DNA from 3 places in the Chryseobacterium sp. WLY505 genome. Region 1 is predicted to be linked to each of the others. Evidence: riboswitches for the same ligand, from Rfam matches in the RefSeq annotation. Region 1 holds a riboswitch; each other region holds the start of a gene.

Region 1 (10,649 bases):
AAATCGGAGACGAAATTACCTTACCTCTTGCCAGCATTAAAAAATATGGTGGTGAGCAACAGGCTGTGACGGCAGAAAAACATACCGAACCCGCTGTAGAAAAAAACACAACTACGATGAACCCTACAACGGTTACCCCTGCTGTAGAAGGAGAGTCTTATGTGATTCAGGCGAAAGATAATTATTACAGAATTACAAAACAGTTTGGCATCAGCCAGCAGGACCTTTATGCCTTAAATCCGGGATTGGAAGAAAAAGGACTGAAACCTGGGGATACCATTAAAATAAAAAGAACAAATACAACTGCCAATACTGATGCCGTTGCAGAAACTACCAATCCAAAAGCAAAAATGGATTCCGGGAACGAAAAATCAACAGCTGCCTCCAATGTTGCAGTAGGTGATGATTATGTAACCTACACCGTTCAGCAGGGAGATACAGTATTCTCTATTGTTAATAAATTCGGTGTTTCTATTGATGAACTTATAGCACTGAATCCGGATCTTTCACACGGTCTGAAAACCGGAATGGTTCTAAAAATCAAAAAGCAGGATGCAGCATACGTGAAGAAAAACGGTGATGCTCTAAGTGTTATCTTAATGCTTCCTTTTGGGTACAGTACCAACGAAACCCAATACAGAGGAATGGCACTCGACTTTTTGACAGGAGCTAAACTGGCGATTGAAAGAAATGCAAGAGGAGGACAAAAGCTGGATATCAAAGTTGTAGATTCAGGAAATGAAGCTTCGTTCAAAAACTCTTTAACGCAGATCAATCCTGATAATACAGATCTTATTATCGGACCTTTCTTTAAGTCCAATGTCATTGATGTTCTTGATTTTACCAAAAATCAGAAAATTCCGGTTGTAGCACCATTTGCCAACTCTCCGGAACTCTATAACTACAGTAACCTTATTATCGTAGAAACAAACAATCAGACATATGCTGATAAGATTGTAGAAGAAGTAAAAGGAATTTATTCAGATCAGAAAATATATATAGTGGCAGATGCTAAAAAAGAAGATGCCAATTATATCAAAGCCGGCCTTGAAAAAGCGGTGAAAAACCCTAATATTATAATTGTTAATTCCCCGGCAGATATTCAGCCGGATCAGAATATGATGACAGGGCAGTCTGCACCGGTTATTGCTATTTTAGCAAATGATGATAATACTGCAGGAGATGCTTTTGCCAACAGAATGATTGCGATGTCCAAAGAAGTTCAGGGAATAAAAGCCTTCAGTATGTTCTATTCTCCTGTTTTTGAGAAGAAAGTGGATGAGCTGAGCCAGGCAAGTCTTGTATATCTGATGGATAGAAAGATTAACACCGACGGTAGCTTTGAGAAAGAAATTCTGGCAGCTTATAAAACTAAATACTGCAAAACTCCACCTAAATACGCGATCGTAGGTTTTGATGTGGTAAATGACATGTTAACCAGAGAAAATAAAAAAGGAGAAATCTTTAAACAAATGAATAAAGTTCAGACTCAGCTTGCTACCAAATTTGAGTTTGTAAAATCCAAAGCTAACGGTGCTTATGTAAATACCGGTTACAGAGTAATCAGGTTAGTACCTTAAATGATTTATAGCTATTTAAAAGAATATTGTTAACATTATAGTTATATTTGCATAATATTTAATTCAATACATGAAAGCACTTGTATTTCCAGGGCAGGGTTCTCAGTTCGTAGGAATGGGAAAAGAATTGTATGATTCTAGAAAAGATATTAAAGATCTGATGGAATCTGCCAATGAAATTTTAGGTTTCGACATTCTTTCCATTATGTTTAACGGTACGGATGCGGATCTTAAGAAAACAGAGGTTACCCAGCCTTCAATATTTATACATTCAGTAGCAGCATTAAAAGCCGTAAATGGTCTTGGTGCTGAAATGGTAGCAGGACACTCTTTAGGAGAGTTTTCAGCTTTAGTTGCCAATGGAGTTTTATCCTTTGATGACGGTTTGAAATTAGTTTCTGAAAGAGCAAAAGCGATGCAGGAAGCTTGTGATGCCAATCCAAGTTCTATGGCAGCTATCTTAGGATTAGACGATGCTAAGGTTGAAGAAATCTGTGCACAGATCAGCGGAATTGTTGTTCCTGCAAATTATAACTGCCCGGGGCAATTGGTTATCTCAGGAGAAACTCCTGCAGTAGAAGAAGCTTGCGCAAAACTGAAAGAAGCAGGAGCGAAGAGAGCATTATTATTACCCGTAAACGGAGCTTTCCACTCACCTTTAATGCAGCCTGCACAGGAAAGACTGGCCGCAGCTATTGAAAAAACAAAATTCAGAAAAGCAACTATTCCTGTATACCAGAATATCACGACAACAGCGGTAACCAATCCTGATGAGATCAAACAAAACCTGATCGCTCAGCTTACCGGTCCTGTAAAATGGACACAGTCTGTTCAGAATATGATTAAAGATGGTGCTTCTAATTTCGTAGAAGTAGGACCAGGAAAAACCCTTCAGGGATTGATCAAGAAAATTGACGGATCAGTAGAAGCTACTTCTGCAATCTAAACAAAAAATATGAACGCGATATTTTCACCGGGAAAGCTTATGCTTACTTCAGAATATTTCGCAATAGATGGAGCTCTTGTCTTAGCGGTACCTACCAGGCTGGGACAAGAGTTTTTCTTTGAAGAAAAAGAAGATGGAAAATCTCTTATTCTTTGGGAGGCCTATCATCAGAATACCCTATGGTTGAAGGCTGTCATTGATTATAAAACCTGGCAGATCTTAGAAACCAATATTCCATCAAGCGCTGAATTTATTACCAAAACATTACAAAATGTTCAGCAGCTTTCTAATAGTAAATTCAAAACCGACCTTACTTATCATTTAAAAACCAATCTTCAGTTTCCAGCAGACTATGGGCTTGGAAGCAGTTCTACCCTGATGAACAATCTTGCAGAATGGGCCGGAATAGATCCTTTTTACCTTAATACAATCAGTTTGGGTGGCAGCGGATACGATATCGCTGTGGCAAAAGAAAAATCTGCCATACTTTTTCAAAGTAAACCTGAGATAAAATATGAGAAAGTAGATTTTAATCCTTCTTTTAAAAATGAACTGATTTTTATTCATTTAAACCAGAAGCAGGATAGTAGAGAAGGAATCAATTTTTACAAGTCCAAAAAGAAGTCTCCGGAATTGGTTAATGAATTTTCAGATCTCACAAAAAAAATATTATTATGCAATGAATTGGAAAATTTTTCCGAATTAATGATGAGTCATGAGCATAAAATAGCCGATTTTCTTGAAATTCTCACAGTTAAGGAAAAATTATTCCCAGATTGCCCTTCATTTGTTAAAAGTTTAGGTGCATGGGGTGGAGATTTTGTAATGAGTGCCAAATTTGGGGACTATAAGAACTATTTTTGGGAGAAAGGTTTTCCCATTGTTTTGGAATGGGAAAATATAATTAGCTTGTAATCAGACGTTTGTAATCCTGTTTTTTTATTTGTCATTCTGACTTATATCAGTATATTTAAACCACCTTTAACAAATAATTAATATTATTTTTGTTGAAAGCAATAAAGAAATAGAAAATATAAGTAAAATGAAAAACACTAAAATCATCCAGGATTTAGAGAAATTAGGGATTAAAGGAAACTATGAAGTAGTGTATAATCCTTCTTACGAAGAATTATATCAGGCTGAAGTTTCTCCTGAAAATCAGGGGTTTGAGAAAGCTGAGCTTACAGAATCAGGCGCAGTATCAGTAAAAACAGGAATTTTCACAGGTCGTTCACCTAAAGACAGATATATTGTTCAGGATGATGTTACAAGAGATACAATTTTCTGGGATGGTAAAGTAAACTTACCTACAACAGCAGAAATTTTCGGTTCTTGTAAAGAACTAGTGATGAACCAGCTTTCTGAAGCTAAGAAGATTTATGTAGTAGATGCATTCTGTGGTACAAATGCAGATACAAGACTTAAAGTAAGATTTATTGTTGAAGTTGCATGGCAGGCACATTTTGTGACGAACATGTTTATCCGTCCTTCTCACTATGAACTGGAAAACTTTGGTGAGCCGGATTTCACAGTAATCAACGGATCAAAAACTACCAACCCGAACTGGGAAGCTCAGGGGTTACACTCTGAAAACTTTATCATGTTCAACCTTACTGAAAAACTACAGATCATCGGAGGTACCTGGTACGGAGGTGAGATGAAGAAAGGAATGTTTGCGATGATGAACTATTACCTTCCATTAAAAGGGATGGCTTCTATGCACTGTTCTGCCAACGTAGGAGAAAAAGGGGATGTTGCTTTATTCTTTGGTCTTTCAGGAACGGGTAAAACTACTTTATCGGCAGATCCTAAAAGATATCTTATCGGTGACGATGAGCACGGATGGGATAATAACGGAGTATTCAACTATGAAGGAGGATGCTACGCTAAAGTAATTGACTTATCAGAAGAAAAAGAACCGGATATTTTCAGAGCGATCAAAAGAGATGCACTTCTTGAAAACGTTGTTATTAACAATGGAGTAGCAGATTATACGGATGGATCTATCACAGAAAATACAAGAGTTTCTTATCCAATCTATCATATCAATAAAATTGTATTGCCTTCTAAAGCAGGTCATGCCAAGAAGATTGTTTATCTTTCAGCGGATGCATTCGGAGTACTTCCTCCGGTTTCTATCCTGAATGAAGATCAGGCTCAGTACCACTTCCTTTGTGGTTATACCTCAAAATTAGCCGGAACTGAAAGAGGAATTACAGAACCACAACCATCTTTCTCACCTGCATTTGGAGAAGCGTTCCTTACATTACACCCAACAATGTATTCTAAAACATTGATCGGAAAAATGCAGGAGCACGGAGCTAAAGCATATTTGGTGAACACAGGTTGGAATGGTACTGGAAAGAGAATTTCTCTTAAAGATACCAGAGCAATCATTGATGCCATCATTGACGGTTCTATTGACAATGCTCCTAAAACTCAGGTTCCGATCATGAACCTTGAAATTCCTACTGAATTGCCAAACGTTTCTACAGGTATTTTAGATCCTAGAGATACGTATGAGAACGCTTCAGAATGGGAAGAAAAAGCAAAAGATCTTGCTTCAAGATACATCAAGAACTTTGAACAGTACTGTGATACTGAAGAAGGTAAGAAATTAGTAGCTTCGGGACCTCAATTGCAGGAACAAACTATCTAATAGTTACCAATCAACATACAAAAAGCCTCATCATCGATGAGGCTTTTTTATTTTTTCCCTTAGAGGAATTATTGTATGATTCCCTGTTTACATTTACACAAAAAAATCTGTGAAATCGGTGTGATCTGCGGGAAAATATAAGTTAAAAATTACTTCAAGCTCAATAAAGCCAATCTATAACCATCCATTCCAAAACCAGATAAAACCGCATCTGTATTGGCTGCTGTCACAGATTTCTGTCGGAATTCTTCTCTTTTATAAATGTTACTGATATGTACTTCTACTTTTGGCTTTCGAATATTTTTCAAGCAATCAGCAATAGCGTAAGAATAATGAGTAAAAGCTCCCGGGTTAATTACTACGGCATCAAAATCATCCTCCTGAAGTCTGTTGATAAGTTCTCCCTCAATATTAGACTGATAATATGTTAATTCATGAGTCTGAAACTCGGATCTTAAATTTTCCAAATAGCTTTCCATAGAGACATTTCCATAGATTTCCGGTTCTCTTGTGCCCAACAGATTAAGGTTAGGGCCATTGATGATTAAAACTTTCATTCTATAAAATTAAAAAGTTTTTTTAATTAATTACATAAAAAATAAGTGATGCTGAATTTTTATTCCATTGAATTATTGATAATGATATTTATCATGTGTGAGAAAATGATAATAGTCGCAACTCCTTATTGTAATGGGTTTTATTAAAATTTTATGTTAATTATTAAAATATTATCATGAAAAATAAATAAGTCTACTTGTTTTGTAGACTAAAAGTTTTTAGCTTTGCAACCATATTTCGATCGGCTTATAAAGAAAGATGGAGGGAACTGACCCTGTGAAATCTTAACAACCTACCCGTGGGGCAAGGTGTTACGTTCAGCCTTTTAAGGAAAAATAAGCATTTGGTTTATCGTATTTATCGATGCCCTTTGCTGACTTTTTTGCAAAGGGCAAAATTTTAGTATATGATAAACAAAATTGATTATGATTAGTAAAAAATTATTTAGTACCCAAGTATGGATTCCTCCGGTTGCTGCTTTCTTTCTGGGAGTCACCAGTGTAAATGCACAGAATTCCAGACTGAAAAAAGATAGCCTTCATGAAAAGGAACTTGATGAAGTCGTAGTGGTAGCTTACGGAAAAGCTAAAAGAAATAGCTACACCGGTTCGGTTGCTACCATTTCCAGCGATAAAATCAATAACAGACCGGTCACCAATATTACCAAAGCATTGGAAGGGCAGGTTGCAGGGATTCAGACGACCAGTGCATCAGGGCAGCCAGGTGCCGTTTCTACCATTCGAATCAGGGGAATTGGTTCCATCAGTGCTTCCAGTGATCCTTTATATGTAGTAGACGGAATTCCTTTCGATGGAAATCTAAACTCCATCAGCCCAAGCGATATTGAATCCATCAGTGTTCTGAAAGATGCTACAGCAAGTGCTTTATATGGTTCAAGAGGAGCAAACGGGATCATCATCATTACTACAAAATCAGGTAAAAAAGGAGAAGCCAGAGTTAATTTTAATATCAGTCAGGGATTCTCCGGAAGAGCTGTAAAAGACTATGAACAGGTAAACACAGATCAGTACTTTCAATTATACTGGGAAGCATTAAGAAACGGATATCAGTCCGGGAAAGTTTCTTCCCAGCAGGCTGCACAAATGGCAACGGATAATCTTGTTTCTACCCTTGGAATCAATCCCTATGGAACAGCTTATCCAAAACCTGTAGGAACAGATGGAAAACTATTGCCTGGTGCTTCACCACTCTGGAATGACGACTGGAGAGATATTTTACAGAGAATGGCCTCAAGAAACCAGGTGGATCTTGATATCAGCGGAGGAAGTGATAAAAGTAATTACTTCTTTTCCCTTGGTTATCTGGACGACAAAGGTATGGCTATTGAGTCTGGTTTTAAGAGATATAATACAAGGCTTAAAATTAATTCCGAAGTAAAAAAATGGCTGAATGTTGGAGTCAACTTAAACTATACCAATAGTATTCAGCAGGCACCAACTTCTTCAGATTCCAAGGCGAGTAATATCATCAATGCCGCAAGGTTTATTCCTTCATTCTATCCTTATTATGAAAGAAATGCTGACGGAACTTATGTTTTGGATGCCGACGGAAATCCTATTTATGATTTTGGAAAATACAGGCCAACGAATGCGCTTCAAAACCAAAATGCTGCAGCAACTTTGCCATTAGATAAAAACGAAAATAAAGAAGATAACTTTTCAGGAAAAGGATTCATGGAATTCATTTTCTTGCCGGAGTTAAAATTCAAGACAAGCTTTTCTGTTGATTTGGTGAATTATAACGGACATTATTATTCAAATCCATTACTAGGACAAGGCGCGGAAATTGGAGGTTCGGTGACGAAGACCAATACCAGAACACTTTCCTATACGACCAGCAATATTCTGACGTACGATAAAAAGTTTGGAAAACACCATGTGAATGCATTGGCAGGGCATGAATTTTATAAATACGATTATCAGACCATTTCAGGAACAAGAAGCCAGTTTTCACTGCCTTATTATTATGAGCCGGATGCGGCTTCTTTACTAGGAAGTTTCAGCGGGAACAGTAATAAATTAAGCTTATTGAGTTTTCTGGGAAAAGTAGAGTATGATTATAACAATACTTACTTCTTATCTGCTTCAGGAAGGGCGGACAGCTCTTCTAGATTTGAAAAAGATAACAGGTGGGGAAGATTCTGGTCAGTAGGAGGTTCATGGAAAATTTCGAACGAGGAATTTATTAAAAACCTGAATGTTTTCAATCAATTGACATTGCGTGCCAGTTATGGAGGTCAGGGGAATGATAAATTACTTAGACCCAACGGACAACCGCTTTATTACGCGTATCAGGAACTATACAGATTTATCAGTCTTGGTGGAGAACCGGGAACAACCCTTGAAAAAACATCAACCAATAACGTGAAGTGGGAAACCAACCTTAATTTAAACGTAGGATTGGAATTCGCTGTTCTGAATAACAGGATTAAAGGTAATATTGAATATTTCAAAAGACAAAGCCAGGATCTTCTGTTTAACATGCCGGTGGCACCATCATTGGGAATCAGTGATTACCCTGCTAATATCGGAACGATTCAGAATACAGGATTTGAATTTTCATTATTTACAACACCGGTTAAGAATGATAATTTCCAATGGAATGTAGATGTGAACTTAAGTACTTTAAACAATAAAGTAACAAAATTACCTGGTGGTTCTCTTGTGGTAGGAACTAAGCTGTTAACGGTAGGAGGTTCTGTGTACGATTTCTTTATTCCGGAATGGGCTGGAGTAGACCCAAGCAATGGAAAGCCATTGTGGAAAACAGTTTCTACTGATGCCAGCGGAAACTCAGTGGAAGGAACGACTTCGGAATATTCAAAAGCGACAAAACTATTGCAAGGTTCTGCATTGCCTAAACTGACGGGAGGAATCAGTACGAGTATTACTTATAAGAATTTTGATTTTTCAGGATTATTGACATTCAAAATCGGAGGTAAAATTTTAGATACCGATTATACTTCCATCATGCATAACGGAAGTGCCGGAGGACGTGCATGGAGTTCTGAAATACTGAACAGATGGACACCGGATAATCCGTATACAGATGTTCCTGCATTAAGTACCACAACGAATAACTGGACATCAACCTCTTCAAGATTCCTTTACTCCGGAACGTATGCAAGACTTAAAAATGTAAGCTTAGGATATACACTTCCTGAGGATTATTTTGAGAAAATAGGACTGAAAAAATTCAGAATTTATATCCAGGCAGAAAACCTTCTGACCTTCTATAAACATAAAGGAATGGATCCTGAGCAGGCTTTGGACGGAACAACGTATTACAGATATCCTGCGATGAGAACGATCACTTTTGGTCTTCAGGCAACGCTTTAACCTTTTAAAATTGAAACAATGAAAAAATTAAAATATATATCGTTTGCACTCATTGGATTTTTGTCAGTGATAAGCTGTGAAAATGATTTGGATACCGCACCCACTGATCAGGCCAACAGCGTGGAGGTTTTTAAAACCGCAGAAAGTGCAGAAACAGTGGTGAATGGCACCTGGGCAAAATTTAATAATGACGGAACAACATATGCCAATATCGGTTATTCCACCGTTTTAAGAGCCAGTGATGCCATGGGAAGTGATGTAGCGGTATTGACGAATAAATATGGCTTTGCTTCTACCTATGCTTTCACAGAGATGGTGAACAGTACAGCAAGCCGTACGCTGTTTATCTGGACTATGTTGTATTCCACCATCAATAATATGAATAATGTGATTACAAGAATTGATGGAACGGAAGGCAGCCAGGAGAAAAAGGATCAGGTGAAAGGCCAGGCAAAAGCATTACGTGCTTTCTGTTATCTGAATCTGGCGAGCTTTTATCAGTTCAGCTACCTGAAAGACAAGTCTGTTTTGACGGCTCCCATTTACACTGAACCTTCCACAACAAGTACGGTAGGGAAGAAAAGAGCAAGTCTTGAAGAAATCTATACTTTGATTAAAAGTGATCTTACGGATGCTGATAACCTGTTGAAAAATTATACAAGAAATAATAAGGATAAGATCAACCGTTCTGTGGTGAACGGGCTTTTAGCAAGAACTTACCTGAATACAGGTGAATGGAGTAAAGCTTCAGCATCTGCGAAAATTGCAAGAGAAGGTTTCCCTTTGATGGCTCCGGAAAAATATAAGGATGGCTTCAATGATATCAACAATGCAGAATGGATCTGGGGACATGGACAGACTCAGGAGCAGTCGGATGCGAGTTATGCCTTCCACTATCTGGATGTATCATCATCAGGAAGTTATTATTACAGCTTTATGGCGGATCCTTATTTTAAAGACCTTTTTGATACCAATGACATCAGATACCAGTTGTTTTCATGGGACGGGCAGAAAGGAAGAGAAGGTTTGCTGAGGTATGCTAAGTTTAAATTTAAGCCAACTCTTATTGCAGACATTGTTTACATGAGAGCTGCAGAAATGTATCTGATCGAAGCTGAGGCCGAAGCCAGAAATGGAAATGTTCCTCAGGCAGTCGCAGTATTGAATCAGTTGAAATCTGCAAGAAATGCTAATATTTATTCTGGATCATTATCACAGAATGCGGTAGTAGATGCAGTTTTGATTGAAAGAAGAAAAGAATTATTCGGAGAAGGATTCTCTCTTTCAGATATCATCAGAACGCAGGGTACAGTAGTAAGAAAACCGTTTGTAGACGCAGAAGGAAAACCCATAAAAGTTCAGATAACCACACCGGACGGTACCGTGAAAACCGTAGATGGTAAAGGGCATTCTGTTCTTGATTTCCCGGATAAATCTGCTTTTACACCCAATAGTAATTATTATTTATTCAGTATTCCACAAAGAGAGTTTGAGAATAACCCGAATTTATAAGATATAGTCCATAATTAGATTGATTTTTTTTAAGC
Region 2 (10,649 bases), 160 kb from region 1:
GAAGAAACATTTTACCGCTTCCGAATAAATCTCCTACCACTCCCATTCCGGTCATCAGATTAACTTCGATAACATGAAGTGGTCTTTCTGCCAATTGTCTTGCTTCTTCTACATCTTCTTCAATAAAACGGTCTATTCCTTTTACCAAAGCATGGGTAATTCTTTCCTGTAAAGGATTGTTTCTCCATTCTAAGTCTTCAGTTTTTTCTTTCTTAACTGATTTATGCTTTTCGGAATAGTCGAGAAGTCTTTCTGTAGCATCTTCTCTTTTATCCAGAATGACATCTTCTACAAGCTCCAGTAATTCTTTATTAATCTCGTCGTAAACCTCAAGCATGGCCGGATTCACGATACCGATGTTCATTCCTGCCTGAATCGCATGGTAAAGGAATACAGAGTGCATGGCTTCTCTCACCGTATCATTTCCACGGAAAGAGAATGAAACATTACTCACTCCTCCACTCACGGATGCGTATGGAAGGTTTTGTCTTACCCAGCGTGTAGCTTCAATAAAATCGATGGCATTTCTTCTGTGCTCATCCATTCCGGTTGCCACCGGAAAGATATTTAAGTCGAAAATGATATCTTCTGCAGGGAAACCAATCTGGTTCACCAAAATATCATAGGAACGTTTTGAAATTTCAATTCTTCGTTCAAAACTGTCAGCCTGCCCTACTTCATCAAATGCCATGACAATCACTGCAGCACCATATCTTTTAATGGCTTTGGCATGTTTGATAAATTCTGCTTCACCTTCTTTTAAGCTAATAGAATTCACTACACATTTCCCCTGAGCTACCTGGAGACCTGCTTCAAGGATTTCCCATTTGGAAGAGTCTACCATGATCGGAATTCTTGCGATATCCGGTTCTGACGCAATTAAGTTCAGGAATTTGATCATCGATGCTTTTCCATCGATCAAACCATCATCAAAGTTGACATCCAGGATCTGGGCACCTCCTTCTACCTGATGGCGGGCAATATCCAAGGCTTCAGAGAATTTCTCCTCTTTGATCAGTCTTAAAAACTTTTTGGAACCGGCAACATTGGTCCTTTCACCAACGTTGATGAAATTACTCTCCGGGGTTATGATAAGAGGCTCAAGGCCTGATAATCTTAAATACTTCATTTTATTCTTCTAAAATATAGTAGGCATTATTGGCATTCTGCTTCAATAAATCCCTATGCTTACTTAAAGCTGTAATCAGTGGAAATCTTTTGTATGCTAAATCATGTTCTCTAGCAAATTCCTCTATTTCTTCTGTTATTTCATTGTAATACATATAACTGTAATTGGGAAAAAGATGATGGGCCACATGAAAATTGAAGTTTCCCAACACATTTCTTACTAACCAGTTATTTTCTTTTAAATCATTGGTCACCTCAAACTGATGACGAAGCCAGCTGAATGGAAGACCTTTTTCTTTATTTAATTTTGGAAAGGCATTATCAGGAAGCGGATGCAAAGGCAGTAAAACAAACAATGCAAAAATACTTGCTGATATCACCTGTAAAAACCACGCTCCTAAAGCCAATCCTATTGATACTTTAAAGAACATTACAGGAACCACAATCTGATAAAAGAAATAGAACAGTTTATAGCTTATCATTTTTACTTTTTCAATGGTGGGTATCTTTCCCTGGGTTTTTAAAATCACCCTTTCCTTATCAAAGAAGTCACGGAAGTCTCTTATAAACATCCAGTTGAACAAATACAACGGATAGACTAAAAAGAAAAACTTATCCTGATACTTCTGTACTCCTTTCGCTTTGATCCACGGTACGATTAAAAGCAGCCCGCTCTGTTCGATATCCGTGTCCCATCCATCTACGTTCGGATAGGCGTGATGGCTTGCGATATGTCTTTTTTTCCAGATATAGGAATTGGCGCCTATAAAATCAAAAATGTGAAGAACCAGCCCGTTCAGTCTTTTACTTTTATAAATGTTGTTATGGGCTGCTTCGTGGATTAAGTTCAAATAAATCAAAACCAGAGAAATTCCCATTAAAACAAAACTCATAATATAGATCCAATGCTTTTCGGCATTCAGAACAGCCAGAATATATAAGCCTATATAGATCAGTGGAAGTAGTACCGCTTTAATCTGAATGTAGATATCTCTGTTTTCAGAAATGTTTTCTACTCTCTGGTTCACTTTCTTTCTCAGCTCATTAAATAATCTGACATCCTCGGAATCTTTTAAGTAAATTGGCTTTTCCATATTATAACTTTGTGGTTCACTTAAAGTTAACATTAATATTTCAGCCTTCATCTTTGATTTTAATTAAAAAAATCTATCAAATCACACAAATTTCTTCAATTTCCTTGGCTCATATTTTTCAACCAGATCAGCAATTGCTTTAATATGCTCAGGCGTTGTTCCACAACATCCTCCGATAATATTGATTAATCCCTTCTCAACATATTCTTTGATCTGTCTCGCCATATCTTCCGGAGTTTCGTCATATTTTCCAAAAGCATTCGGTAAACCGGCATTCGGATATGCTGAAACATAGAATTCTGAATTATGAGCCAGTGTTTCAAGATAAGGAGTCAGCTGATCCGCTCCCAATGCACAATTGAAACCTACACTTAATAAGTTCAGGTGGGAAACTGAGATCAAAAAAGCTTCTGCGGTCTGTCCGCTCAATGTTCTTCCTGAAGCATCGGTAATGGTTCCTGAAACCATGATTGGAATTTTTATTCCTCTCTCATCCTGCAGTTCGTCAATGGCAAACAAAGCTGCTTTTGCATTCAGGGTATCAAAAATGGTTTCTACCAGAAGGATATCTGAACCTCCATCCAGCAAAGCTTCACACTGCTGTTTGTAAGCGACTCTCAATTCTTCAAAAGTGATGGCTCTGTATCCTGGATCATTAACATCAGGGCTTAAACTAGCTGTTCTGTTTGTAGGTCCGATAGATCCCGCTACGAATCTTGGTTTGTCCGGATTTTTCGCAGTATACTCGTCACAGGCTTTTCTGGCAATTTTTGCTGACTCAAAGTTCAGGTCGTATACCAGATCTTCCATGTGATAATCTGCCATCGCAATGGTAGTTCCTGAAAAGGTATTGGTTTCAATGATATCAGCTCCGGCTTCCAGATATTTCTTGTGAACTTCTTCAATCGCCTGAGGCTGTGTCAGAGAAAGCAGGTCATTGTTTCCTTTTACCGGATGTTCCCAGTCTTTGAAACGCTCTCCACGGTAATCTTCTTCTTCGAATTTATATCTCTGAAGCATGGTTCCCATCGCTCCGTCGAGAATTAAAATTCTTTCGGATAAAGCTTTATATAATTGTTCTGAATTTTTCATTTTAATCTATTTTGGCTAAAACCAGTGGCTATTTGGATTAATCCAGAGCTTGTTTTAAATCTGCAATGATATCATCCACATTTTCCAATCCTACTGAACAACGTACCAGTCCTGCCGTAATACCTACTTCATTTCTTTCTTCGTCTGATAATTTGGAATGCGTTGTAGATGCCGGATGGGTAACGATCGTTCTTGTATCACCTAAGTTGGCGGACAATGAACACATTTGTATCTTGTCTAAAAAGTTTCTTCCACCTTCTATTCCGCCTTTTATTTCAAAGGCTACGATATTTCCTCCAAGTTTCATTTGCTTTTTGGCTACTTCATAACTTGGGTGAGATTTCAGGAATGGATATTTTACCAATTCTACATTAGGATGACCCTCTAAAAACTCAGCTACCTTCAATGCATTCTCACAGTGCTTTTCCACACGGATTGCCAATGTTTCAAGGCTCTTTGATAATACCCATGCATTAAAAGGAGATAATGCTGGTCCTGTATTTCTTGCGAAAAGATAAATTTCTCTAATCAGGTCTTCCTTTCCTACTGCTATTCCCCCTAAAACTCTTCCCTGTCCGTCAATCAGTTTCGTTGCTGAGTGTACCACAATATCTGCACCGTATTTGATAGGCTGCTGAAGATAAGGGGTTGCAAAACAGTTGTCTACAATAAAGATAAGATTATGTTTTTTAGCAATCTGCCCGAAAAACTCAAGATCCAGAATTTCAATAGCGGGATTGGTAGGCGTTTCAAGATATAAGATCTTTGTATTGGGTTTAATATATTGCTCCACATTCGCTGCGTCTTCTGCTTTGAAATAAGAGGTTTCAATATTCCATTTCGGGAAATATTTGGTAAACAAAGTATGGGTAGATCCAAATACTGACTGGCAGCTTACGATATGATCTCCGGCATTCAGTAATGTGGCAAATGTAGAATAGATGGCTGCCATTCCTGTTGCAAAGGCATATCCTGCTTCTGCACCTTCCATTTTAGCGATTTTATCTGTAAATTCGGTTACGTTTGGATTAGAGAAACGGCTGTAAAGATTTTTAGGTTTTTCTTCTGCAAAGCTTGCTCTCATATCTTCCGCATCCTGAAATATAAAGCTGGAGGTAAGATATAACGGTGTGGAATGCTCATCAAACTGAGATCTTTCCGTCTGGGTTCTTATTGCTGATGTTTCAAAATTTTCCATATAGTTTTAATTGTCCATTCAGCAGGGTAACCATTAGATTCTTCGCTATGCTCAGAATGACAATTGCAATATGCAATAATGGTTACACTGCCAGATTGGTAGATTGTTACATTATTATTTAGTTTCACTTACTCTTAAAATATCTCCGAATACTCCTCTTGCGGTTACCTTTGCACCAGCTCCGGCTCCCATAATCACAATTGGATTTTCACCATAGCTTTCTGTATAGATTTCAAAGATCGAGTCTGAGCCTTTCAGCTGTCCTAATGCGGATGTGGCAGGAACAGAAACCAGTTTTACATCCAGTTCACCTTTATCTTTCTGTAAGTCTCCGTGCAGATCACCTACATATCTCAATACATGTCCGGGTTCCTGATTTTCTTTTATTTTCTGATATTCTTCGTCCAGCTCTTCCAATCTTGAAAGGAATTCTGATTTTGAAACTTCAAGAAGGCTTTCTGGAACAAGATTTTGAATATTGATATCTCCGAATTCGTTGATTAAGTCTAGTTCCCGCGCCAGGATCAATAATTTTCTTGCTACATCATTTCCTGATAAGTCTTCTCTCGGATCCGGTTCTGTGTAGCCTTTTTCCAGAGCTTCGTTGATAATGGTTGAAAATTTATCGTCTCTCAAAGAAAAATTATTGAACACATAGCTCAATGTTCCTGAGAATACGCCTTTGATTCTTGTGATATTTTCTCCTGAAAGGTGTAATAATTTAATCGTATCAATTAACGGCAATCCTGCACCCACGTTGGTTTCATACAGATAACGTCTGTTGTTTTTACTCAACGTATATCTTAGTTTTCTGTATTCTTCGATCGGAAGGGTATTGAAGATCTTGTTGGAAGACACCAAATCGAATCCGTTCTCTGCCAAAGCGTGATAGTTTTTCACAAAATCCTTACTTGCGGTGTTATCCACAACGATCAGATTTTCCAGTTGATTTTCATTAGAGAAGTTGATCAATTCTTCAACGTTCGATGGATGTTCTGCTGTCAAAACCTCATCACCCCAATTCGCATCAAATCCTTTTTTGTTGAAGGCAATTTTCTTAGAGTTAGCTACTGCAACTACTTTAAGGTCTATTTTTTTACGTTTTTTTATTTCTTCTGCCGATTCTAAAACCTGTTGTATCAATGTCTTTCCGACGTTTCCGTGGCCAATGATGGCCAGATGAACGGTCTTCGGCTTTTTGAAAATTTCGGATTCTATGATGTTTCTTGTTTTTTCATCCTGTGAAGAAGTCACAACGATGTTCACTCTGTTTTCTCCTGCCACCTGGTTTAAAAGCAATGGAAAAACATTGTTTCTTGCCAGTTCTGCAAAGACTTTATTGAAATCTTCTGCTACAAAACCAATCACAGAAACATTATTGATACTATAAATCTGGGAAACTTTTCCAGATTTTCTTTCTGCCTCAAATTCATCAATAAGACAAGCCACTGCTTTTTCTGCATCATTTTCATGAACCAGAATAGAAATTCCGTTTTCTATGGCCTGTTGAGAAATTACGCCTACACTGATACGCGCCAAAGTGAGCGCTTTAAAAATTCGTCCGTCAATCCCGATTTCTCCCAGGAAATCTTCTCCTTCAAATTTGACGATTGATCTGTTCTTCAAAAATTTTATTTCGTTAGCATTTTTCATTACTTCTATAAAATGTTTTTAATGATATTATTTAATTGTTGATATTCCATTAGGAAGGCATCATGCCCGTGTATAGATTGGATCTCGTGATAAGAAACATCCTTATTTTTCTCTTTTAAGTTTTCAAAACACATCCGGATTTCGGAAGCCGGGAAGAATAAGTCTGTATCTACGGAGATCATGTGCATTCGTGCCTGTATGTTCTCCAGTGCTTCTTCAGCAACGTTGATATTCATCAGGAGATGGTTCATCAGCTTGTAACTCTTTAAACTAAACCTTTCGTTTAGTGCGTTACCATGATAAACCAACCAGTCTTCTGATTCCAGGCGTTGTTTGTCCTGATTATATTGGTTTTGAAATCTGTCATTGAGCGACTGCGGAGTTCTGTAACACAACATGGCATGAATTCTCGCTTTCTGTAATGGTTCTTCTTTATCATTCAATAAAAATTTCTGAACCAGACATTGTGCATGAAGCCAGTCGTGTGTTCTGTAATCACAGGCTATGGGAATAAATATTTCTGCGAGATCTGGCTGCTTGGCAAGCATTTCCCAGGCAATCCCTCCTCCCAGAGAGCCTCCGATAATGGCATATAAATTTTTAATATGTAATGCTTCAAGTCCTTTCAGAAATATCCCTGCGATATCTGAAGGTGTGAAGTCTTCATAGTCTTCAATTAAAAAATCGTCGTATCCGTTTCCTGGTATGTTGAAACACAGAACGGTATATTGATCGGTATCAACAATCTGATTTTCTCCCACCAATTGTTTCCACCAGCCTTTTTCTCCGGATACATTTGAATTTCCGGTAAGAGCATGATTGATTAAAATGATTGGGGCTGTAAACAGATCTTTCCCAAAAAGCTGATAGCTTAATGAGATATGGTATTCCTTTTGGGAATAAGTTTGATACGTAAGATTAATATAGTTTAGTTCTGTTTTCAATTCTATTAAATTTTAATACAATTGAAAATGCCACAGGAAATGGCTGAAAAGAACTTCAGTAAGTTATCTGTCCAAAATACTTTGGTAGAACGTAGCACCTTCTTTGCTTGCGCAAAGGGTTGCTAAGGTTTCATAGGGTCTAATCCCTCAACCTTTCTTGATAACATTTTCAATATTTGAATGAACGAATGGTGCAAAGGTAGTTCTTTTCTTTTAATTTCAAAAAAAAATTATTTTAATATTTCAAAAAGCCCTTAAACACAAGTATTTCAAGAGTATATTAATAATTATTCAGATGAAAAAAATTGGAATTACTTCTCAAAAAAACTAACTTCGTATGGAAAAGTGATGAGATATGACCGCCGAAAAAGATAGATTACAAGATATCAAATGGAAAAACTGGGGACCTTATGTAAGCAACCGGCAGTGGGGAAATGTACGCGAAGATTATAGCCCGAACGGGAATGCCTGGAATTTTACCAATCATAATAATGCAGAAAGCTATGCCTACCGCTGGGGTGAAGAAGGTATTGCCGGAATTTCTGATGTAAAGCAGCTTTTATGTTTTGCTTTTTCGTTCTGGAACAAGAAAGATAAAATGGTAAAAGAAAGATTCTTTGGATTGAGCAATCCTCAGGGGAATCATGGGGAAGACATCAAAGAAATCTTTTATTATCTGGATAATACACCTACCCATAGTTATATGAAAATGGTGTATAAATATCCGATCAATGAATTTCCTTACGATGAGCTTGTTGCAGAAAACGGGAAACGCAGTAAAAAGGAACCGGAATATGAAATTTTCGATACCGGAATTTTCGATAATGATGAATATTTTGATATTTTCATAGAATACTGCAAAGCAGATCACAATGATATTCTTGCCAGAGTCACGGTATGCAACCGAAGTCAGCATGAAGCACCTATTATGGTAGCGCCTACTGTATGGTTCAGAAACAACTGGAAATGGGGATACAATACCTATAAAGCAGAAGTCAATGCTTCTCATGACGGAAGTATCAACATTGAACACGACAGTATTTCAATCAAGAAACTCTATTCCCGAAATACCAATGCGCAAAGCGTATTTTGTGATAATGAAACCAATAATTCTAAGCTTTACGGAGCTCCTGCAGCTGAAAATACTTATTTCAAAGATGGAATCAATAATTTTATTATCCATCAGACGAATACGGTAAATCCTGAAAAAAAGGGTACAAAAGCTTCTTTTCTGATTGATGAGTTTATCGGAGCCGGAGAATCTAAAGTTTTTGAGTTCAGGTTATGTCCGGATCAAGCTGATGAACCTTTTGAAAAGTTTGATGAAATATTCAATACGAGAGAGGCTGAAGCTGAAGAGTTTTATAAAGAAATTCAGAACGACACCGTGAATGAAGATGAAAGAAATGTTCAGAGACAGGCTTTTGCAGGGCTTCTATGGAATAAGCAGTTTTATCACTACAATATCGGGAAATGGCTGAAAGGTGATCCCAACTTTGAAGCCCCAAGAAATTTCAACGAATATGTAAGAAATACGGAATGGAATCATCTCCACAACAAGGATATCATTTCAATGCCCGATAAATGGGAATATCCTTGGTATGCCACATGGGATCTGGCATTTCACTGTGTTCCTTTTTCCATCATCGATGCGGAATTTGCCAAGGGACAACTTTTGCTCCTTACGAAGGAATGGTATATGCATCCTAACGGACAGCTTCCAGCCTATGAATGGAATATGAGTGATGTGAATCCGCCAGTACACGCCTGGTCATGCTTCCGTGTTTTTAAAATTGATGAAAAAACCAATGGAAAGCCGGATTTATTATTCTTGGAAAAAGTATTCCAGAAACTGCTTCTTAATTTCACCTGGTGGGTGAACCGAAAGGATAAAAACGGGAAAAATATCTTTGGTGGTGGTTTCCTTGGTCTCGATAATATCGGAGCTTTTGACCGGAATATGGAATTAAAGGATGGCCAGCACCTTGAACAGGCAGACGGCACAAGCTGGATGGCGATGTATGCACTGAATATGATGCGTATTGCCATGGAGCTTGCCCAATATTATCAGGTATATGAGGATATGGCGATCAAGTTTTTTGAACATTATCTTTATATCGCTGAAGCTATGGAAAACCTGGGTGAAGGAACGAAAGGGCTTTGGAATGAAGAAGATGGATTCTTTTATGATGTATTGCAGCTTGGAAACGGAGACAGTGTTTCTTTAAAATTAAGAAGTATTGTCGGTTTGATTCCTTTGTTTGCTGTTGAAATTGTAGACCACCGCCTACTGGAAAAGATGCCGAATTTCAGAACCCGAATGGAATGGATCTTAAAAAACAAACCGGAACTGACCAAACTTGTTTCTCACTGGGACGAGGAAGGACAAGGCCGAAAACACCTGATGAGTATCCTCCGCAAAAACAGATTGACAAAGGTTCTGACCAGAATGCTTGATGAAAATGAGTTTCTGAGTTCTTACGGAATCCGTGCTATGTCTAAGGTATATGAGGAAAATCCTTTTGTTTTCTCTGTACATGGGTCTGAAAATATGGTCTACTATACACCTGCAGAAAGTGACAGCCGTATGTTTGGCGGAAACAGCAACTGGCGTGGGCCTATCTGGTTTCCTATCAATTTTCTGATTGTTGAAAGTCTGCAGCGCTTCCATTATTATTATGGAAATAGTCTGAAAGTAGAACTTCCCACAGGAAGTGGTGATAAAAGAAATCTTGATGAAGTGGCTCAAAATATAAGTAAAAGACTCTGCTCTCTATTTTTAAAGGATGAACATGGACAAAGAGCTTTCAACGGAGGTAATCCAAAGTTCAATTATGATGAACACTTCAGAGATTATATTACGTTTTTTGAATATTTCCATGGAGATAATGGCCGTGGTGTGGGTGCTTCCCACCAAACGGGATGGACAGCTACTGTGGCGAAACTGATAAAACCAAGACTCACCTTTTAATAAGCAATGAGTAATTGGTAATGAGTAATATAAAAGCCGGATGAAACATCCGGCTTTTGCTATTTTACGTAAGAGATTAAATTTTTTCTCCGTTCACATACACTTCGTATCCGATTTCTACATTCGGTTCTAACGTTTTTGATACAGAGCAGTATTTTTCAAAAGAAAGTTCTGCAGCCTTTAATGCTTTTTTAGGATCAATTTCTCCTTCCAAAAGGAACTTAACATTAATTGATTTAAAAGGTTTTGCATCTTCTACCTGCACTCTTTCTCCTTCTACTTCTGCCTGAAAGCTTTTAATTTCCTGACGTTGCTTCTTCAGAATAGACACCACATCAATTCCGCTGCAGCCGGCCACAGCCATCAATACGCTTTCCATTGGAGAAACTCCTTTTGCTCCCGGCTGGGAAGTGTTATCCAAAAGAATAGAATTTCCCTGAGCGTTGGTACATTCAAATAAAAAATCGTCGTTTATTCTGTTAAGTGTAATTTTCATTATTTATTGCTTATTGCTTCTACAAAGTTATAAAATTCCTCTCGCTTTTATCTCCAGATATTTATTGATAACA
Region 3 (10,649 bases), on a different contig from region 1:
TAAGGATTATTAATTCAAAATTAAAATTCCGAATCATCATAAATTTTTGAGCATTAGGGATAAAGGGTGCAAAAGCACAAAAAGGCTTATTTGAGAATTTGTTTATTCACCTTTCCGCGTCGTTAAGACTTGGTCTGAGATCCTTTAGAAAGTCTTTTGTCTATCAGATATAAAATAATTCCTACCGCGATAATTCCCAATCCTATCAAGCTTTCTTTAGGGTTATGAATGAATGTAAAATAGAGAATATAAAAACTAAATAGTAAAAAAACAGCCGGAAAAATATGGAATGCATTCGACTTAAAGATTTTTCTGTCTTTTTTCTTCAGGAAGAATACAGTAGAAATCGCCAAACTTGCAAAAAGCTGTAAAATAAAGGCTGTGTAGACAAAAATTTCTTTAAAACTTCCTGTCAGAATAATAACAGCTGCAATGATCGCATGAGCGAAAATAGCTCTTACCGGAATTCCTTTTTTATTACCCACAGATAATGGTCTCCAAATGGAGGTATGCTTTGCAAAAGCCTGCGTTAATCTTGATCCTACCCACAGATAACCACTGATGGTTGCAATAAGCTGCAGGGCAATAAAAATATTGACGATCTTTCCAAAAGCAGGTCCCAGCATATTGACAGCCGCTTCTCCCATCACATCTTCTTTTCCTGCCAATTGACTTACCGGAGCATGTTTCAACATAATATAGTTCACCAGAATATAACTTGCCGTTACGAAAACAGTTCCGATGATGAGCGATTTGGGAAGGTTTTTCTGAACATCTTTTATTTCTCCTGCAATATAAGATGCTGAATTCCAGCCTGTATAGGAATACGTTACAAATACCAGAGAGGTAGCAAATGCAGGAAGCATGATCTCATTCTGCCAGCTGTTACTGAAATTGAGACTGTTGCCTATCTGCGGTGAATCTGAAATTCCTACTCCCAGAATGACCAGTACAATAATAAAGGTTATTTTAATGAATGTGAAAAAGTTATGAAACCTACTGGATGTTTTCAGACTGAACGATAACGCAATGGCAACCAGAAAAATAGCAGCAATCGCAAATCCGTTTCCAAAAGAATACTCAAATACAGAAAGATATTTCGACATGGCTAAAGCAGCCAAAGCTACCGGAGAGGAAAATCCGATAATGAGTGAGATCCAGCTTATGAGATATCCGAAAATCGGATGATAGGTTTCTTTAAGATAAATAAAATCACCTCCGTTTCCTTTAAAATGTGAACCTAATTCTGCGTAGCAAAATGCCCCGAATAACGCAAGAACTCCTCCGATACTCCATAGCAGGAAAATACTGTAGGTGTTGGTAATATCGGAAAGCTGAAATCCCAGGGTGGTAAAAATCCCTGTTCCGATCATATTGGAAACTACGATGGCTGCGGCTGTTTTCCAGCCAATCTGATGTGAGGAAGTACTCATTTACTGATTAAAAATTAAAATTAAGCCTTCCGAAGAAATAATTCCCCAGCGTTCCCATCTGAACCGGTGCATATTTGAATACTCCATAATACGAATTCTTATAAATCTGGCGATCCGGGAAAACATCAAATACATTGTTGGCTCCTACTGTAAAATTGATACTTTTGGTGATATCATACCCAACACTGATGTCGGTTACTACTTTTGGGGAAAACTCCTGCACATCTCCAAACGGATATCCATCTCTTATTACCTTACCAAAATAGGTATTTCTTACGAGAAAACTGAACTTCCCGATTCCATAATTTAATCCTAATGAAGCTTTTGTTTTTGGAGACAGGGTTTCAATGATATTGATCTGATCCGGACCAAAAAACTGTTCCTGAGGTGTTCCTAAGTTTTCCGGAAAGTGGAAATCTGTGATTTTAGTTTCCGTATAGTTTCCGGCAAGATTGATATTTAATTTTCCCTTGCCAAGAATCCAGTCATAGGTTACTACGACATCAACTCCTTTGGTTTCGGTATCGATAGCATTTGCAAAAAATCTTCCGCTCTCTACCTCATTTCCCTGTCCTACTACCGCTGGATCTGACAATCTTGGATCTGTTATATTACCCGTAATAACGATTCTGTCTTTTACTTTAATGATATATCCATCTACGGTTATCAACAGTCCTTTTACAGGTTTTAAAGTAAATCCGGCACTTCCGTTTACAGAGGTTTCCTGTTTGAGTTTATCAAATCCAAGAATTTCAGCGGCTTTGCTGTCATTGCTAAAAATTCCCTTGGTGACAATCTTCTCGCCTGAAGTAGAAATATCGGCATAAGAGTTATTAAAATACTGCTGTTGCAATGATGGTGCTCTGAATCCTGTTCCCACCGCAGCTCTTACCGCATAGTTTTTTACAAATTCATACCGTACCGCAAGTTTTCCGTTCAGTGTATTTCCGAAATCTGAATAGTTTTCAAATCTTGCTGCTGCATCAATATTCAATTTTTTATCTAAATCATAGGAAACATCTGCATACACTGCGGTGGAATGTCTGTCTTTCTTCAATGCATTGTTGGGAGAAAATCCGATAAAGGATTGGGATCCACCCGCACCAAGCACTGTTGATCCTTCAGTGGCTACATTTCCATTGATGTCATATTGGGTATAAGAAGCTTCATCACCAGCTTTGATCTGGTATTGTTCAAACCTGAACTCACCACCGAAAGCAATATTGAAACGGTTTATATTTTTGGAAACATCAAGATTAATGGTATTTTGAAGAAAGCTATGCGCTCCGGCATAAAAACGGGTTGGAGATTTTGCTCCCAAAGAAGCATTATTCGTATCGTTTACATTATAATTGAAGGTATTGCTTCCAAAGGTATTGCTAAGGTCAAAAAACCAGTCGTTAACATTATATTTTGCTCCTACAGCATAAGAAACATCGTATACCTGAGAGGCCAGAGTAGCCTGAAATCCATTCGGATAAATGGATAAAACGACATTAGATTTTTCGCTAGGAAGCCTTCTGAAACCAAAGCCATTTCCTTCTTTGATGCTGAATCCTCCAAAAGAATACAGTTTAAAATTGTCATTAAAAGGATATTCTGAATTGAAAAACAGCTGTCCCTGTCTAATCTGGGCATCTCCGATCTGAAAATTAAAGTCATCACGCATTAATCCTCTTTTTGCAATTTCTGCATCATCTGCGGCTCTGGCAGCTTTTACGGCTTCTGCATCACCAGCAAATTCATAGGCAAAATTATCTCCGAAAATATCCAGGTCGTGATTTTGTGTTCTTGTGGTTTTTCCTCTGTGGCTTAGCTGTAATGAAAGATTAATATAGCCTTCTTTCTTTCCTAATGATGCTCCGTAGTTAACTCCTGCCTGGTAAGTATCTCCATCATTTCTTCCACTTAATCCATAAGTAAGGCTTGCTGAAGCTCCGGCATTTTTCTTAAGAATTATATTGATTACTCCTGCAATGGCATCAGAACCATATTGTGCAGCAGCTCCATCTCTTAGCACTTCAATTCTATCAATTGCAATGACGGGAATGGTACTCAAATCTGTTCCTACAGAGCCATTTCCTACGGTATTCTGATAATTTACCAAAGAAGTAGAATGTCTTCTTTTTCCGTTAAGCAGCACCAAAACCTGATCGGGTCCCATACCTCTCAAAGTAACAGGGTCAATATGTTCTGTCCCATCAGAAGCAGACTGTCTCACTGCATTGAACGATGGAATCACATAGTTCAGGAGATCCTGAGCCGTCATTTGCGGAGAACTTCTCTGGATTTTATCGATGTTGATTACATCTACAGGAACAGGGGTCTCAAGCTTTGTTCTTTTGACATTACGGTTTCCGACGATGATAATATCTTCGATCTCTTTTCCTTTTTCCTCACTTTCCTGAGCAGCGACCAGAATTGCTCCAAGCAATAATACAGCTGTGCTTAATTTTTTCATTTTTGTTCTTGCCAATTAATACTACCAATCTGACGGATCTTTCCGCAGATACACAAGACTTCAAGAAATGGAATTCATATAGAGTATTGACTTCACTTATCTCCCCCAAAGGGTTGGAATTAGCACCTTTACACTCTTGGAAACGTGTAGGTTGCTAAGGTTTCAACGGGCCAAATCCCTCCACCTTTCTTGATAAATCTACTGCAAAAGTAGACTATTTTTTTTAATGTACAAAAAATGGCAAACCTGCTCTGCTGCAAATTTGCCTTTTATTATTTTATAGAACTTGTTTACACTTTTATTTTCGAACCATTAAGATGTAATAAGAGTTTAAGAGTATTAAGATTAGCTTCGCTTTAAGCTTAAAAATCAGAATGATCCATCTTAACGGTACTTTACTTCTTAAATAGCCCTTAATGGTTCAAAATATTACAAATCAACAACTTCATAATTTGTTTTTATTGAACCATCATCTTTTGAATAGCAATTCCTGTATCCGATTTCAGCTGCACCAGATAGGTTCCTGCCGGATAACTGACTTTCGCTTCATAGGTACCGTTTTCTTTATCCAGTTTGAAAGAATCCATTCTTTTACCGGTCATATCAAAAATTGAAATCTCACCATTTTTTGCTTTACTGAAAACGAGTTTAGCGATTCCGTTTCGGATTGGATTATCTGCAATCTGAAGAGATAATTTGTTGGCGGCATTGACATCTACTGTTGACAAAGCACCTGCATAATTTCCAAAGATTCTGAATTCTCCAGGTTGTAAAGTGATCGGCGCTGTGGTGGAAGCTATATTCGAAATACTGTTGTCCATCAGATTCTGCCATTGGCCTGTGTAAGGAAAATAAGGAACAACATTCTGCGCGGAAGTCGTATAATTGGCCAACACTACCACATTCTTTATTCCTGTTGTAATAGCCGCATCATATACATAAATTCTTGTGATCAGTCCGGTAGGATCGTTCGTAAGGTTATTGGATTCTATACTGTAGGTTTTAGATTTAAAAACCGGGTAGGTATTTCTGATATTGATGATTTTAGCCCATGTATCATATACTGCCTTTCTGTTCACATTGGTATCATACCCTAAAGTAAATGCAACAGGTTTTTCATCGGTTCTGCATCCGCTGTCTATGGTACCGTTTGCACATCTGTTGATGCTGAATTCATATCCTAATTCACCAAACTGCCAGATCATCTTCGGACCTGGAATGGTAAAGAAAGTTGCCCCGAAAGTTTTCATTCTTTCAAGAGCGGTATTCAGATCTTTTACATTATAACTTCCGTTAACTGCGCCATAGGCAAGGTTTTTAAACATCAGTCTCTCTTCATCATGGCTTTCTCCATAGCCTACGGCACTCATATTGGTGAAGCCGTGAAGGCTGTGATTCATGCGGTCATAATTGCTGTTTTCCTGATAGCCCATCGTATTCTGGTTGTAAGGATCGGTCTGTTTATTCCAAAGCATAACGCCTTTTCCTTCTGTGATTCTGTAGTTCGCCCATTGCTGTTCTTCTGCATCGGTTCCCAAATGTTCGAAGATCATGTAAGAATTGGGATCAATAGCCCATTGTTTATCAGCATAATTTTTCATGATATCCACTCTGTCCTGCTGGTAGGCATTGGTACAGGCCTCATCGTTTTCAGAACAGCTTTGCGTAAATCCTTTGGTTAAATCCCAACGGAAGCCATCTATGTGATATTCTGTAAGCCATTGCTGAAGGCATCTTTCAACGTAATATTGCGTTGAAAGGCTTGTATGGTTAAAATCATTGAATACATTATATGAATGTTTCGGGACCTGATTAAAGTAAGGATTATTCGGTGCAACATCGCCATAGCCATCACCATCCGGATCTACATTCCAAAGTCTTACCAAAGGAGAACGTCCTGTAGCATGATTAAATGCTACATCCAGAATGACTGCAATTCCGTTCTGATGGCATAGATCAACAAATTCTTTGAATTTTTCCGGAGTTCCATACGCTTTATCTAAGGCGTAATGGAAAGAAGTATTATAGCCCCAGGAAAGATTTCCGTCAAATTCCATGATCGGAAGTAATTCTATGGCATTGATCTTTAAGTTCTTTAAATACGAAATTTTATCAATTAATGACTGCCAGTTCTTTTCCTGCGTGAAGTCCCTCAATAATAATTCATAGACTACCAGATCTTGTTTTGCAGGTCTTTGAAAATTGGTAACCTGCCAGTTATAAGCGGTCTGTCCGGTTTTAAATGTTGAAACTTCAAAACCCTGTCCGGCAGGGAATGCTGGTAAGTTCGGGTAGGTAGAAGCTGAAATCCACGGGTCATCGTAAGAAGATAATATTTGTGGTGAATAAGGGTCTGCTACTTTCCTCAAATCATTGGTTCTGTATTGGAAGGTATAGAGCTGCTGAGGAGTAATTCCATTGAGCTCTATCCAGTAGAGGTCAGGATTTGTGGTATCTTTTTTCATTAAATAAGTATCATTCACTGCCCAGTTATTGAAACTTCCGATGACATGGACAAAGCTTTTCCCCGGGGCATATAAAGCCAGCCCTACTTTGGTAGGATCTGTCGGGTGGTAATTGATTCCCTGTCTAATCCAGTTCGGTATTGCTTCAGAAACAACATTTCGAGGAACCTGTAAGATAAATGTTGCCGTTTTAGAATTGGTTCCCTGTGTGGCCACAAGTTCCATGCTGGCATCCTGAGTAACTGTATAACTGTAAGAATAAGACTGTGAAGGCGTTGTTGTTGAATTGACAACAGTTCCGTTGGCTTTTAGCTGAAATGTAGCATTGGCACTTGCCGTCGCCGTAATAGTAATGGAATTTCCCGTAGGAACTGAAGTGAGGCTGTTCGCCAATGGATTTGTAAGCGTCAAGCTTAAAGTACCTACGTTTACAAAAATATCGGGTGAAGTCTGATGCGATCCTGTTTTATCTTTTAATAAAAATCCAAATCTTCCGATTCCTGTTCTTCCGAAAAATGAAGTTGGGGTAAATGTTATTGAATAGCTGTCTGTTGTGGGATTATAATTCAGCTTATTCAGATCATTGGAATTATTCCAGCTGCCATTGGTAGGACAATCCTGGCTGTTCTGATAATTGGTGTCAAACGACCAGGTCCACATATAAATGGCATTATTGGAAACTCCCCAGGCAGATTCATCAATCTGATCCCCAGGAACCGTAAGCGTAATGACATCTGTTTCATTGAATGAATTAGGAGAAATAGTATAATTGATCTGTCCAAAAACACCTATTGTAATCAGCAGAAAAACAACGGAATAAAATTTTCTCATATCTTATTTTTTATCGAATATAGTGTTATTTTTTATTCGTAACCATCATTTTGAATCAGTTTTCGGGAAATATTTCATTTTTTTGGAAAAAATCAAATAAAAAAAGACTCATGAAATTTCATGAGCCTTCCAATAAAAGTAATTGTAATGAACTAATTCTTTTGGGCAAAAATCTTTGTATTGAATTTCGCTTAATTTTTTATAATCTTTTTAGAAATGGATTGTCCATTCTTTAATTTCAATTCTACTATATACAATCCTGAAGGAAGTTCAGCCATGTTGATCTGATTATCCGAGAACTGTACATTCATTCTTTGTCCTACAGCGTTCACAACGTTTACTTTTTCAATCCCTGAATCAGCTTTAACTATAAGAATTCCTTTTGTAGGATTAGGATACATTCCAATGACAGATTGATTCAGTTTGGTATCTGAAGTACCCAAAGAAGAGGTAGGCTTGATGCATCTTACTGATGATCCCTGCCCTCTCATAGCACCAGCAGACGGATTGGCAATCGTAGATCCGATATACAGATATTTCCCTCCTAAACTTGATGTATCTGAGCTCCAGAAATACCCTCTTTGCCCTACAAAAGTAAAGTTCCCGTCACTGGAGCTTCTGTAGCCTCCCGCAGGTAATTTAAGATGGCTGTTATAAGCAGTGGTCGGGTTAGAAATACTTTCAGCTCCTATTAAAGTTGTCCACTCTGCCTGAGAAGGCATTTTCCAGTCTGCTCCTATTGCTTTACAAGGATCTATCCCTACAGAGGCATTTACATCTGCAAGGGATGTCCCATTCCATGTATCTCCACTTGCAAAATTTGCCCACCATGCCGGAGATCCTGCAACATAAGCTCCCACAGTGGTACTTGCTCCTTCCGGATTATTAGGAGATGGCGCTGGTACAATCTGAGAATTTCTAAGCTGATGTCCGTCATCCCATCTTCCCCATTGGAAAAGATCTCCATAAGAATTCGCATCCGCTACTGACGAAGCCACCTGTGTACTTCCCAGGTTCTGCTGAAGCCAGATTTTTCCGTCTGCTCCTCTTACGGTAGTATAAGCAACCTGTTGTCCACGATACATAAAACTTACGCAGCCAACATCACCTACATTTGCTCCAGGGTCTGTGTTGCTGCATGTTTGTGGATTAAGGTTCAGAGAAATTCTTTTCACCTTTGTTGTATTGTCGGAATAAGCCAGCACCAAATAATTCTGTGCCTTATCTATCGCTAAATCATTGTATTTTGCTTCCCCATCTGAAACAAAATCTCCTCCAAATGGAACCCAATTCTGAGTGTCATCTAGTTTATAAACTGTATTTCTCAGAAAGTCATCATTTTCAAAACGGCTGGCCACCACGTAAGGTTTTCCGGATTCTGTTACGGCTAACGCAACATGCTGTACTCTTCCCTCTGAGAAGTTGGCATTTCCAACCTGTACCCAGGAGTTGCCGTCAAATTTCCTGACGTTCACTTTTTTTCCTCCTGAAGAGTTGGATACATATGCTACATAGATTGTATTCGCGCCGTCTAAAGCAATATCAGCATTGTACTGTTCCCCTGACGAAGAAGCATCAGCTGCCGCTCCTCCTACCAAACTCCAGTTTTGTGCTGAACTGGCATCTGTACTGTTCTGATATACTTTTATCCCTCCGGAAACATTGCAGGTATACACCATATTATTGGTTCCTATGACCATTTCAGCAAATTCCGCACCTCCGGAAAAACCAGCATTTCCTACCTGTTCCCACACACCTCCGGAATATTTTTTTACAGTTCCGGAACCGTAAGATCCATAAGTAAATATAATATTATCGGAGGATACTGCAGAAGCCTGATAATTTACCGGGCTGTCCGTAGCATTCGGAAGCTGGGACCATAAAGAGCCTGTAAATAAACGTACTTCCATCCCGGAGCCCGGATAACCAAGCTGATTGGTATAATAAATACTGTTTCCGTTTGGACTTATAGACAATGAGTTGTAAGTGGCAGTTCCTGTAGTAACTCCGGGTGTTCCCCCTAAGTAAGACCATGAGTTCCCGTTAAATTTCTGAACGGAGCCTTTAGCTACTGAAACATCATAATAGGATAGATAATAGTTTCCCGAGTTATCAATAACAACATTATTAAAACTGCTTCCTCCTGCAGATACATCCTGAACGCCTCCTACATTTTCCCATTGCTGGGCATACATATAGCTTCCAGCAACGGTTAGCAATGCTAATCCTGTTCTGATTTTCCGTATTGCAAAATGTAAATCTTTAAACATATGAAATATTATTTTTAATTATTCTAAATTTAATTTAATTTTGCGCAAAAGTACTTCACATCATCAACCCCGAGTTATCATTTCCGAACTTTTGGTTATCCTGCGAAGGACTTTTACCTTAAGAAGTTGTACCATGGCTGTAAAAATGTGTTGTATGAGGAGTCAATCAAAAAGTGGACATTTGTTCATATCCGAAGACATCAAAATCATCATGCAGGAAGACCTGTGTCCTGATCAATCCTTCAAGTCTCATATACTGGAGGGGAAGTCAAGTTTTAATCTGATTTTTCTGTTGAGTGAGGGCATTAATTTAGAAGGTCATGATTGTGGCACCCAGTTTTTATTCAAGAAAAATCAATATATACTTCATTATTCTCCTAAAGAAAGTGTTGCGGAACTATGGACAGAAAATCAGGAAATTCTGAGGTATCTGCAGATTCAGATCAATTATCAATATATTTTTAACCTTATCAATCCGGAACTTAATCGTGAGAATGCTGAGATTCTGGAAAATATGATTCATAATAATTTTATATTCCTTCATAAAGAAACTCCGCCGGATATGACAGTTGAAATGCATATGATTGTAAAAGAGATTCTGGATTATAATAAGAAAGGAATCATGCAGAAGTTATTTATAGAAGCAAAGATCATCAAGCTTCTTATCCTGATCTTTGAGCAATTTAATGAGAAAAACATTCTCGAGGATACTCCAAAGACTCCCGAAATGATCAGGAAATTCATTGATGAAAATTATCACAGGAATATAAAAGCGGAAGAAATAGGAAAATATTTTGGGCTGAACCAGAATATCATCAGAAAGGAATTTAAAACTCAGTACCATACAACGATTGCTCATTATATTTCAGAACTCAGAATGCTGAAAGCCAGGAAACTGATCACTAATAAAGAAATTATGATCAAAGAGATTGCTATTGAATGCGGGTATGAGTACCTCCAGAACTTTACACGGGCTTTTAAAAAGAAATTTGGGGTATCTCCTGAAAGTCTGAGGAATAATAAATAGAAAAACCGCTTAATTGCTTAAGCGGTTTATATATGTTGTTTTGCTTTGATATTACTTTTTCAGAATTCAGGTGAAAAAGCAATGACAATCAATTAATGATGATGTCCGTGATCGTGAAGGAAAGGTCCGTTTCCTTTAGGCTCGCTATAGATAACTTCTACA

Evidence for each region. A riboswitch is a leader RNA that binds a small molecule or an ion and turns the genes downstream of it on or off. The one in region 1 is predicted to bind S-adenosylmethionine.
Region 2: it holds a riboswitch for S-adenosylmethionine, as region 1 does, so the genes downstream of both, RAH34_RS12025 (alpha/beta fold hydrolase) here and RAH34_RS12805 (TonB-dependent receptor) in region 1, are expected to answer to the same signal.
Region 3: it holds a riboswitch for S-adenosylmethionine, as region 1 does, so the genes downstream of both, RAH34_RS15125 (TonB-dependent siderophore receptor) here and RAH34_RS12805 (TonB-dependent receptor) in region 1, are expected to answer to the same signal.

Annotation. Positions count from the first base shown of each region.
Region 1 is NZ_JAVCWI010000005.1:165,593-176,241, reverse strand. It holds gene RAH34_RS12830 (LysM peptidoglycan-binding domain-containing protein) at 1-1,580, shown strand, start outside; gene fabD (ACP S-malonyltransferase) at 1,651-2,526, shown strand; gene RAH34_RS12820 (GYDIA family GHMP kinase) at 2,536-3,441, shown strand; gene pckA (phosphoenolpyruvate carboxykinase (ATP)) at 3,569-5,185, shown strand; gene RAH34_RS12810 (type II 3-dehydroquinate dehydratase) at 5,335-5,742, opposite strand; SAM riboswitch class I at 5,987-6,085, shown strand; gene RAH34_RS12805 (TonB-dependent receptor) at 6,169-9,102, shown strand; gene RAH34_RS12800 (RagB/SusD family nutrient uptake outer membrane protein) at 9,121-10,614, shown strand.
Region 2 is NZ_JAVCWI010000005.1:8,089-18,737, forward strand. It holds gene metH (methionine synthase) at 1-1,129, opposite strand, end outside; gene RAH34_RS12005 (fatty acid desaturase) at 1,131-2,222, opposite strand; gene RAH34_RS12010 (homocysteine S-methyltransferase family protein) at 2,304-3,314, opposite strand; gene RAH34_RS12015 (O-succinylhomoserine sulfhydrylase) at 3,352-4,512, opposite strand; gene RAH34_RS12020 (homoserine dehydrogenase) at 4,627-6,165, opposite strand; gene RAH34_RS12025 (alpha/beta fold hydrolase) at 6,171-7,109, opposite strand; SAM riboswitch class I at 7,170-7,276, opposite strand; gene RAH34_RS12030 (glucosidase) at 7,465-10,080, shown strand; gene RAH34_RS12035 (OsmC family protein) at 10,157-10,576, opposite strand; gene RAH34_RS12040 (DUF58 domain-containing protein) at 10,604-10,649, opposite strand, start outside.
Region 3 is NZ_JAVCWI010000007.1:70,115-80,763, reverse strand. It holds gene RAH34_RS15130 (APC family permease) at 123-1,433, opposite strand; gene RAH34_RS15125 (TonB-dependent siderophore receptor) at 1,441-3,894, opposite strand; SAM riboswitch class I at 3,988-4,093, opposite strand; gene RAH34_RS15120 (alpha-amylase family glycosyl hydrolase) at 4,353-7,190, opposite strand; gene RAH34_RS15115 (T9SS type A sorting domain-containing protein) at 7,382-9,460, opposite strand; gene RAH34_RS15110 (helix-turn-helix transcriptional regulator) at 9,615-10,487, shown strand; gene RAH34_RS15105 (hypothetical protein) at 10,580-10,649, opposite strand, start outside.